Regions from separate parts of the Arthrobacter sp. E44 genome, predicted to be linked through region 2. Evidence: riboswitches for the same ligand, from Rfam matches in the RefSeq annotation. Region 2 holds a riboswitch; the other holds the start of a gene.

Region 1 (4,661 bases), on a different contig from region 2:
AGGCTGTCAGGATGGATCCCAGGACAGCTGTCCCCAGCAGTGAGCCCACCTCGTAGCCCGTTTCGGAAATCGCCGCGGCGGCCCCTGACTTTGCCGGCGGGGCGGCACCCAGGATGAGGTCGTTGGAGATGGTCTCCGCCGTGCCCACGCCCAGCGCCAGGACCAGGAGGGCTGCCAGCAGCAGCGACGGGCCGCCGTCGTGGTTTCCGAACGTCACCATGCTGTAGCCTGCAGCGCTGAACGCCAGCCCCGCAGCCACCACGTACCCGGGCCGGACCTTGCGGACCAGCGGCACCACCACCAGGCCTGCCACCACCGTGGCCGCCAGCGCGGGGACCATGGCAACTCCTGCCGCGGAGGGGCTCATTCCTTCGAGGAGCTGCAGGTGCTGGGCAAGGAACAGGATGAACCCGTTGAAGGAAAACAGGGCCAGGATGTTGGCGGCAATGGCCATGCTGAATACCCTGTTGCGGAACAGGGACATGTCCAGCAGCGGGTGCTCCAGGCGCCGCTGCCGCTGCACGAACACCGCCCCCATCGCCAGGCCAAAGGCAATCGCCCCCAGACCTGCTGCGCCCGGCCCTTCCGTGGCAACTGCCTTGATGCCGTACACCACGGGCACCATGACCAGCATGGACAGCAGGATGCTCGGGATGTCCACCTTCCCCGGCGCGGGATCCTTCGACTCCGGGACCAGTGCCGGCGCCAGCACCAGCAGGGGAATCATGAGGGGGACCGCTACAAGGAAGACCGCACCCCACCAAAAGTGCTCCACCAGCCAGCCGCCGAAAATGGGTCCCAGGGCCGCGCCGCCGGAGAATCCCGCAGCCCAGATGGCGACGGCAAGCCGCCGGCGGTTGGGCTCGGGAAAGATGTTGCGGATCAGCGACAGCGTGGACGGCATCAGCATGGCCCCGAAGAAGCCCAGGGTTGCACGGCCGGCGATCAGCCACTCCGGTGTGGGGGCAAAGGCCGTGGCGGCAGAGATCGCGGCGAAGCCGAGGCTGCCCATGACCAGGAGCCTCCGGCGCCCGATCCGGTCGCCGAGGCTCCCCATGGATACCAGCAGGCCGGCCAGTACCAGGGGATAGGCGTCCACGATCCAGAGCAGCTGCACCCCGGTGGGTTCCAGGGCGCGCGCAATGGCCGGCAGTGCGAAGGTCAGCGCGGTGTTGTCCACGGCGACCAGGAGCACGGGAAACATCAGCAGGGCCAGCGCCAGCCAGTCACGCCACGGCTGCCGCGGGGCGTTCTTGTCCGCGCCTGTGGGCGCAGGGCTGGTGAAAGTCGTCATGAAATAACTATACCGTCCGGACGGTATAGTTTGAAATGGCTGCCGGTTCCGTCTTCCCGCCCGGGGAAGGGCATGATGGGAAGCATGCCCCGAAAGCCTGTAGCCCGCGACGCGGTCCTTGATGCCTTCGAGTCCCTGTTGATCGAGGTGGGGGAGCGCGCTGCCACCCTTGACGCCGTAGCCCGGAAGGCCGGCGTGTCGAAGGGCGGCCTGCTCTACCACTTTCCCAACAAGGAAGCGCTCATTGCCGTGCTGCTGGACCGACTGGAGGGCCTTGCCCGGGAAGACGCCGATGCCATGGCCTCGGCCGATGAAGGCGCGGCGGCGTACTTCATCCGTTCCTCGGTATGGGCGGACACGCCGCTGGACAGGGCCATCGTCGCCGCCACCAGGCTTGCCGAGGTGGCGCATCAGGAGACACGGCGCCGGTTCGCGGCCATCCAGCAGCGCTGGTTGGACGAGATTGCGGCGGATGTCGGTCCGGGCTTGGCGAAGGCAGTTCTCTATATGGGTGATGGCCTCTACTTCAACGCAATGCTGTCGGTGGCCCCCGCGCCGGCGGGGGGAGCCGCCGCTGACGTGGAGGAACTCCTCGCCGCCCTGGAGCGGCTCCGCAGGTAGGATTTGCCATTTGCCGGGAGGGGTGGGTGCGTAGGACAATGGAGAGTTGTGAGGGCCGCCACCGGCCGTCACGGCCAACAAGTGAATAGCCTTTGATCTGCGGCGGGAGAGTTCTGCCGGAAGTACAGGCAGGCGCCGTAGGAGCAAATCCTCCCCAGGAATCTCGCAGGCCCCTGTACCGCCGCGGCGAGGCGCCTCTGGAAAGCAGCAGGCAGTTGTCCTTCTTCCCTTGGGGAGCGAAAGAACTGCCGTGCTCACCGACGGTGCAAGCGGGTCCTGCCGGGCAGGCTCCGCGGAAACTCTCAGGTCCAATACAGAGCGGGGAGGAACCCGAATAGCTGTGGCGTACCCTGCGCCGCCTGAGTAAATGGAGTTCCTTCGTGTCGGTTACCCCAGCCTCCACCACCTTCGTAGACCGCCATATCGGCGCCCGCCGCCAGGCCGACGTCGACACCATGCTCAAAGCCGTGGGCTACGACACGGTCGATTCCCTGGTTGACACGGCCGTTCCCAAGGTCATCCGCCAGGAAACCGCCCTCCGCCTCCAGGACGCCCTCAGCGAGGTCGAGGTCCTCACGGAGCTTCGGAAGCTTGCCGGGAAGAACAAGACGGCCGTGCAGCTGATCGGCCAGGGGTACTTCGATACCGTCACTCCGCCGGTGATCCGCCGCAACATCCTTGAGTCCCCGGCCTGGTACACCGCTTACACCCCTTACCAGCCGGAGATCTCCCAGGGCCGGCTCGAGGCCCTGCTGAACTTCCAGACCATGGTGCAGGACCTGGTGGGCCTGCCCATCGCCAACGCCTCGCTGCTGGATGAAGCCACCGCCGTGGCCGAGGCCGTGCTCCTGATGCGCCGCGCGAACAAGGCCAAGCCCGCCGCCGACGGCAAGACCGTGCTGGACGCCGACGTCCTGCCCCAGACCATTGCCATCGTGAAGGGCCGCGCCGAGGCGCTGGGCTTCGAGGTGGAGGTCGCCGACCTGTCCCAGGGCCTGCCCGAAGGCGACATCAACGGCATCGTGCTGCAGCAGCCCGGCGTTTCCGGACGCGTCTGGGACCAGTCCGCAGTCATCAGTGCCGCCAAGGAGCGCGGCGCCCTGGTCACGGTGGCAGCGGACCTGCTGGCACTGACCCTGATCACTCCTCCGGGCGAGCAGGGCGCCGACATCGCCGTGGGTTCCGCCCAGCGTTTTGGTGTGCCGCTGTTCTTCGGCGGCCCGCACGCCGCCTACATGGCCGTCCGCAAGGGCCTGGAGCGTTCGCTGCCCGGCCGCCTGGTGGGTGTCTCCAAGGACGACGCCGGTGTTCCCGCCTATCGCCTGGCGCTGCAGACCCGTGAGCAGCACATCCGCCGCGAGAAGGCCACGTCCAACATCTGCACAGCCCAGGCGCTGCTGGCCATCGTCGCGTCCATGTACGCCGTCTACCACGGCCCGGACGGCCTCAAGGCAATTGCCGTAACGGCGCACAGCCACGCCCGTACCCTGGCGGCCTCGCTTACGGCTGCCGGTGTTGAGGTCCTGCACGCGAGCTTCTTCGACACCCTGACGGTCCGCGTCCCCGGCCGCGCTGCCGCCGTCATCGCCGACGCCGAGGCCCGGGGCATTAACCTGCGCAGCATCGACGCCGACACCGTGGGCATCGCCCTTGATGAAACCACGACGCCGGCCATCGTCGCCCAGGTGGGCGACATCTTTGGCGCCACCGTTTCCGGGAGTTCCGTTGGCGGCGGCGAGGGCTTCGGGCTGGAGGCCGCCGTCGAGCGTTCCTCCGACTACCTGCAGCACCCGGTGTTCAACACCCACCGGTCTGAGACGCAGCTGCTGCGCTACATCCGTAAGCTCTCGGACCGTGACCTGGCCCTGGACCGCACCATGATTCCGCTGGGCTCATGCACCATGAAGCTGAACGCCACGGCCGAGATGGAAGCCATTTCCTGGCCGGAGTTCGCCTCCATCCACCCGTTCGCGCCGGACTCCCAGACGGCCGGCTGGCGTGAACTGATCGCCGACCTTGAAGCGGACCTGACCGCCATCACGGGCTACGACCAGGTGTCCATCCAGCCCAATGCCGGCTCGCAGGGTGAACTCGCCGGTCTGCTGGCGATCCGCGGCTACCACCACTCCCGCGGCGACCAGCAGCGCAACATCTGCCTGATCCCGGCCTCGGCGCACGGCACCAACGCCGCCTCCGCCGTGCTGGCCGGCATGAAGGTCGTCGTCGTGGCCACCGCCGCTGACGGCACCATCGACCACGGCGACCTGACGGCCAAGATCGAAGCGAACAAGGACGCCCTGTCCTGCATCATGATCACCTACCCGTCCACCCACGGCGTCTATGACGGCGACGTCCGTGAGGTCTGCGACGCCGTGCACGCCGCCGGCGGCCAGGTCTACATCGACGGCGCCAACCTGAACGCGCTCGTTGGGCTCGCCCAGCCGGGCAAGTTCGGCGGCGATGTGTCCCACTTGAACCTGCACAAGACCTTCTGCATCCCGCACGGCGGCGGCGGACCCGGCGTCGGCCCCGTCGCAGCCAAGGCACACCTTGCACCGTTCATGCCCGGTGACGCGACCACCTGGAACGCAGGTTCCGGCGCCACCGACGTGCCGATTTCCGCCTCCCGATTCGGTTCGGCCGGCGTGCTGCCCATTTCCTGGGCCTACGTGAAACTGATGGGCGGGGAGGGGCTGACCGAGGCCACCAAGTCCGCGCTGCTGGCTGCCAACTACGTCGCCTCCCG
Region 2 (5,089 bases):
GGCCGGGGTCATAGGCATTAACCGCGGCAACCACGGCGGAGGCCTGTTCGGCGTCGGAAATCAAAGCGTCGTACAGCGCTCCGTGTGCTTTCACGTAGTCCACGGAGGCACCCACGGCATGCGCGACGCCGTCGAGCGCCCCCAATTGGTACAGCACGTCGCCGAACAGCTCGTCGAAGCCCATCCCCAGCGCGCGCTGGCCATAGCCCGCCAGGTCGCGGTAGCCGAGGTGCGCCCCCACGGTGACGTCGAGTTCGTATGCTGCGCGGCAGCTGTCCAGCATGGTGACGGGGCCGCCCGCGTGCAGGCCGCAGGCCACGTTGGCACTGGTGATCAGCTGGAACATGGCCGGGTCGCCTCCTGCCGTCCAGGAGCCGAATGATTGGCCTACGTCAGCGTTGAGATCCAAGTATGTTGCCTTCCAGCGTCAGGTGGTCCGGTCCGGCAGCTGCGGTCAGCTCCCCGGGAATGGTGTCCGGCATCGGCCCGAACGCCTCACGGGCATTCTTGGCCACCGCACGGCCCATCACGAGGTTACCGGCTCCACCCACAACGGCCCCTATGCCGAACGGGAGCGCCCTGCCGAACAGGGCGGTACCCTGCCGCTTGAGCAGGTTCTTTAGGAAGGCGTGCTGGATTCTCTTGCGGACACTGCCGAAGCCCGGACCCACCATTGACTTGGAGAGCACATTGCCCCAATTATTGGCGGCGCTGTTGCCGCTGCCGGAGGCCTGGCCACTCAGCGTTCCCAGCAGGGCGGTACCCTCCTCGCCGAGCATGATGGCCATGACCATGGTGCCGGCCTTTTCCGGGTTGGTGAGGCGGATGCCGTGAAGTTCGGCCAGCGAGGTTGCGTAAAGCGCTGTTGCCTCCAGGAAGCCTACGGTGGCAGCGGCTGAGAGTCCCAGCGACGCCACTGTTCCAACCCCGGGAACGACGGCGGTTGCGCCCACCAGTGCGCCCCCTCCGGCGACGGCACGCAAGTAGTCGCGCTCTGCAATGTCTGCCAGTTGCGCGGCGGTGGCACGGGGATGCTTCTTCTGGAGCCGCCGGATGTAGGCAACCACCAGGGGCCGCTGGATCTGTACTGCCTTCAGGAGCATGTTGTGAACGCCGGGCTTGGGCTTGCCGTCAGCGTCAAACATCGCATTGTGGGCGGTTTCCTGTGCGATGCGTAATGCGGGATTGCTGCGCCGGGCCATGGTCACCTTCATTCAATCGACCTGCAGCGGGTTAGCTGCCGTGCACTTTCCATCCTATGTGGATAAACACTAAGCATGCTTAACTTCCCGCGTCCCGTACCTCTGCCCTCCTGGCAACCGCCCGTTAGCTGGCGTCCGCCAGATTATTGAAGGTGAAAACGTGGGCACCCTCCACCACTCCGCCGTCCTCCAGTTGGGTCAGGATCGTCGTGGGCGAGTAAAGACCGCCTTTGAGCAGGCGGCGGCCCAGGGGGCCACGCCGGTTCAGGAGTTTCAGGGATGGGCCCACGCCAATTTTCAGGGCGGCCCGAATCAGCTGCGCCCGGGGAAAGGCGCCGGATACCCCTGCCCACACAGGCAGCCGCACACCTTCCCGGCGCAGCGTTTCGGCGTACCACTGGATGCGGGGAGCCGAGAAGCACAGCTGTGTCACCACCCGCGAGGCCAGATGCTGCTTCTCCAGCAACGCATCAAGCATGTGCAGTTCAGTTTGGCTCGGATGTCCTTCCGGGTAGCCCGCCACGCCGGCCCGGATCCGGCCACCGGACAGTTCCGCGAGGTCTTCCAGCAGCCGAAGACTGCTGTCGTAGGGCCCGGCCGGTTCCCCTGCGTCACCACCGACGGCGAAAACCTCGGCAATACCGGCATCGTGGCAGTTCCGGACTACACCGGCCAGCTGCGCCCGGCTTTCGATGCTTCGTGCGGCCAGGTGCGGAACAACCTCAAAGCCGAGGTAGGCAAGCTCGATGGCTGTGCGAATGCTTGCCCCTACACCTTCGCGGGGCAAGCAGGACACCGTCAGCGCCGTCCCGGCAGGTACGTGGGCCTGGACGCGGGCGGCAATGCCCTCAGCGGGAATGATTTGAATCTGGACCGGCAGCTCCCGCCTGAAACCGCCGGTGGGCTGGTCGGCAGGCACTGATGCATGGGATGGTGCCGTAAGGGATTGAGTCGTCATGAGGAACTCCAGGTTTGGCCGGCCACGGGTGGCTCGGCATGGATCGGGTCCCTCCCCGCTCTGTATTGGACCTGAGAGATTCCGCAAACCCAGCCGGGGCCTGCTTGCACCGTCGGTGAGCGCTGCCGGAGCAGCGCTGCTTTCCAGAGTCGCCTCGCCGTGACGGTACATGGGCCTGAGAGATTCCTGGGGAGGATTTGCTCCTACGGCGCCTGCCCGGTGATGGCCGGGAGAACTCTCCCGCCACAGCTCGAAAGGCTGTCTTCAGATGTAGTGGTTCAACGGCCGGCGCCCGTCCCGTCACCGGATGGGATGCGGCGCCGGCCGCATGGATGGGCCGGCAATCAGCGCAGAATGACCGTCCGGTTGCCGGACAAAACGATTCGTCCTTCAGCATGCCAGCGCACCGCATTGGTAAGTGCCTTGCATTCAGCGTCGCGGCCAACGGTGACCAGGTCAGAGGCGGAATACGTATGGTCCACCTCGATCACCTGCTGAGAGATGATGGGTCCCTCGTCCAGCTCCGAGTTGACGTAGTGAGCAGTCGCGCCCACCGTTTTGACGCCGCGCTCGTACGCCTGGTGGTAGGGCTTTGCACCCTTGAAGCTGGGCAGGAACGAGTGGTGGATGTTGATGGCCTTGCCACTGAGTCGGGTAGTGGCTTCATCGCTGAGTACCTGCATGTAGCGGGCCAGCACCACCAGTTCCACGGCGTAGTGGTCTACCAGCTCCAGCAGGCGCTCTTCAGCATCCGCCTTGGTATCCGGGGTCACGGGAATGTGATGGAACGGAACACCGTGCCAGGCGGCAAGGGGTTCCAGGTCCGGGTGGTTGGACACCACGGCGGCAATTCGGACGGGCAACTCGCCACTGCGGGCACGGAACAGGAGGTCGTTGAGGCAGTGGTCGTACTTGGACACCATCACCAGGATGGGCTGCTTGCGGCCATGCCGTTCCAGGCGCCAGTCCATCCGCCACTCCCGGGCCACTTGCTCAAAACCGGAGCGGAGGCGGTCGAGTTCCATCTCTACCTGCGAGGTGACGTGGACGCGCATGAAAAACCGGCCGCTTGCCCTGTCGCCAAACTGCTTGATGTCCACGATGTAGCATTCCTGCTCCAGCAGGTATGCCGCCACCGCCTGGACAATGCCAAGGGCATCCGGGCAATGGAAGGTCAGCACGAATTCCTTGCCGGTTTCGGGAACCATGGCCTGGCGCTGTCCGGCCGCGGCCGTGCCCGCCTGCGATGTGCGGGTTTCCGTGCCGATCACCGCTTGACCCGCTCTTCCCCCACTTCTGCGGCGGCACCCGGACGGGAAGCCTTGCCGGATGCGGCGTCGGCGAAGTCCTGGTCTGCCTGCAGTTCAGCCTGGAACGTGGCAAAACGGGCCTGGTGTGCGGGCCGGCGGCGGAGGACGAACCATGCGGCGCCCAGCAGGATGAACCAGACCGGGGTGACCAGCAGGGCCACCAGGGTGTCTGGCTGGGTGGTGAGGGTCCAGATCACGAAGCCGAAGAAGGCGAAGACCACCCAGACCATGGCAATACCGCCGGGCATCTTGAACTTCGATGCGTCGTGCAGGTGCGGCCGGCGGCGGCGGAAGGCGATGTAGCTGGCCAGGATGATCGACCAGACAAAGACAAAGCAGACAGCGGACACAGTGGTCACCATGTCGAAGGCCTTGCCCACGTCCTGGCCCGCATACATGAGGACGACGCCGGACAGCAGCAGCACGCAGGAGAGGAACAGTGCGTTCTGGGGCACCTTCCGCCGGGACAGTTTGCCAAAGACGTCCGGAGCGTCGCCTTCCTGTGCAAGGCCGAAGACCATGCGTGAGGTTGAGTAGATGCCGGAGTTCGCGGAGGACATTGCGGAGCTCAGCACCACGAGGTTGACCACGGTGGCGGCGGCACCCAGGCCCGCCAGGGAGAACATGGCGATGAACGGGCTGTGGCCTGCCCTGAACTCGGTCCAGGGGGTGACAGCCATCAGGATGATGAGGGCACCTACATAGAAGAGCAGCACGCGGATGGGGATGGAGTTGATGGCCTTGGGCAGGTTCCGCTCAGGGTTCTTGGCCTCGGCCGCGGTGGTGCCCACCAGTTCGATGCCCACGAAGGCGAAGACTGCGATCTGGAAGCCGGCCACGAAGCCCATGAACTCGTTCGGGAAGAATCCGCCGTGGCTCCACAGGTTGGTGAAGGTGGCAGGGCCGGCGTCGGACTGGAAACCGGTGAAGATCATGAACAGGCCAACAATGATCAGAGCTGCAATGGCAATGATCTTGATCAGAGCGAACCAGAACTCCGTCTCGCCAAAGGCCTTGACGGTGGTGAGGTTCAGCAGGAGCAGGATGGCCACGGTGGCCAAGCCGGGGATCCACAGGGGCACCCCGGGCCACAGTTCACGGGAGTAGCCCGCGATGGCAATGACATCAGCGATGCCGGTGATGACCCAGCAGAACCAATAGGTCCAGCCCGTAAAGAAGCCGGCCCAGGGGCCCAGCAGGTCTGCGGCGAAATCGCTGAACGACTTGTAGTTGAGGTTGCTGAGCAGCAGTTCGCCCATGGCACGCATAACGAAGAACAGCATGAAGCCGATGATCATGTACACGAAGATCACCGAGGGGCCGGCTGCCGAAATGGTCTTTCCGGAACCCATGAACAGGCCGGTGCCGATTGCGCCGCCAATGGCGATCAGTTGGATGTGGCGGTTGCTGAGCTGCCGCTCCAGGTGCGGGGCTCCGCTTCCGGGGGACGTCGGGGAGTGGGTCGTCATTGAGGAACTCCATCGTTCGAGCGGCACCCGGGGTGTCGCAAAGATTGGATTTCCTCCCCGCTCTGTCTGGGACCTGAGAGTTTCCACGCGCCGGGATGGCGTGCTTGCACCGTCGGTGAGCCAGGACAGGGCCTGGCTGCTTTCCAGAGT

What was found. A riboswitch is a leader RNA that binds a small molecule or an ion and turns the genes downstream of it on or off. The one in region 2 is predicted to bind glycine.
Region 1: another riboswitch for glycine. It lies ahead of gcvP (aminomethyl-transferring glycine dehydrogenase); the one in region 2 lies ahead of ACETK3_RS17055 (methylenetetrahydrofolate reductase).

Annotation. Positions count from the first base shown of each region.
Region 1 covers NZ_JBHDJA010000005.1:29,286-33,946, forward strand. Annotated here, with positions in the region: gene ACETK3_RS06200 (MFS transporter) at 1-1,294, opposite strand, end outside; gene ACETK3_RS06205 (TetR/AcrR family transcriptional regulator) at 1,379-1,915, shown strand; glycine riboswitch at 2,009-2,106, shown strand; gene gcvP (aminomethyl-transferring glycine dehydrogenase) at 2,296-4,661, shown strand, end outside.
Region 2 covers NZ_JBHDJA010000021.1:52,274-57,362, reverse strand. Annotated here, with positions in the region: gene ACETK3_RS17065 (LamB/YcsF family protein) at 1-409, opposite strand, end outside; gene ACETK3_RS17060 (hypothetical protein) at 393-1,202, opposite strand; gene ACETK3_RS17055 (methylenetetrahydrofolate reductase) at 1,327-2,160, opposite strand; glycine riboswitch at 2,314-2,413, opposite strand; gene purU (formyltetrahydrofolate deformylase) at 2,505-3,431, opposite strand; gene cycA (D-serine/D-alanine/glycine transporter) at 3,428-4,939, opposite strand.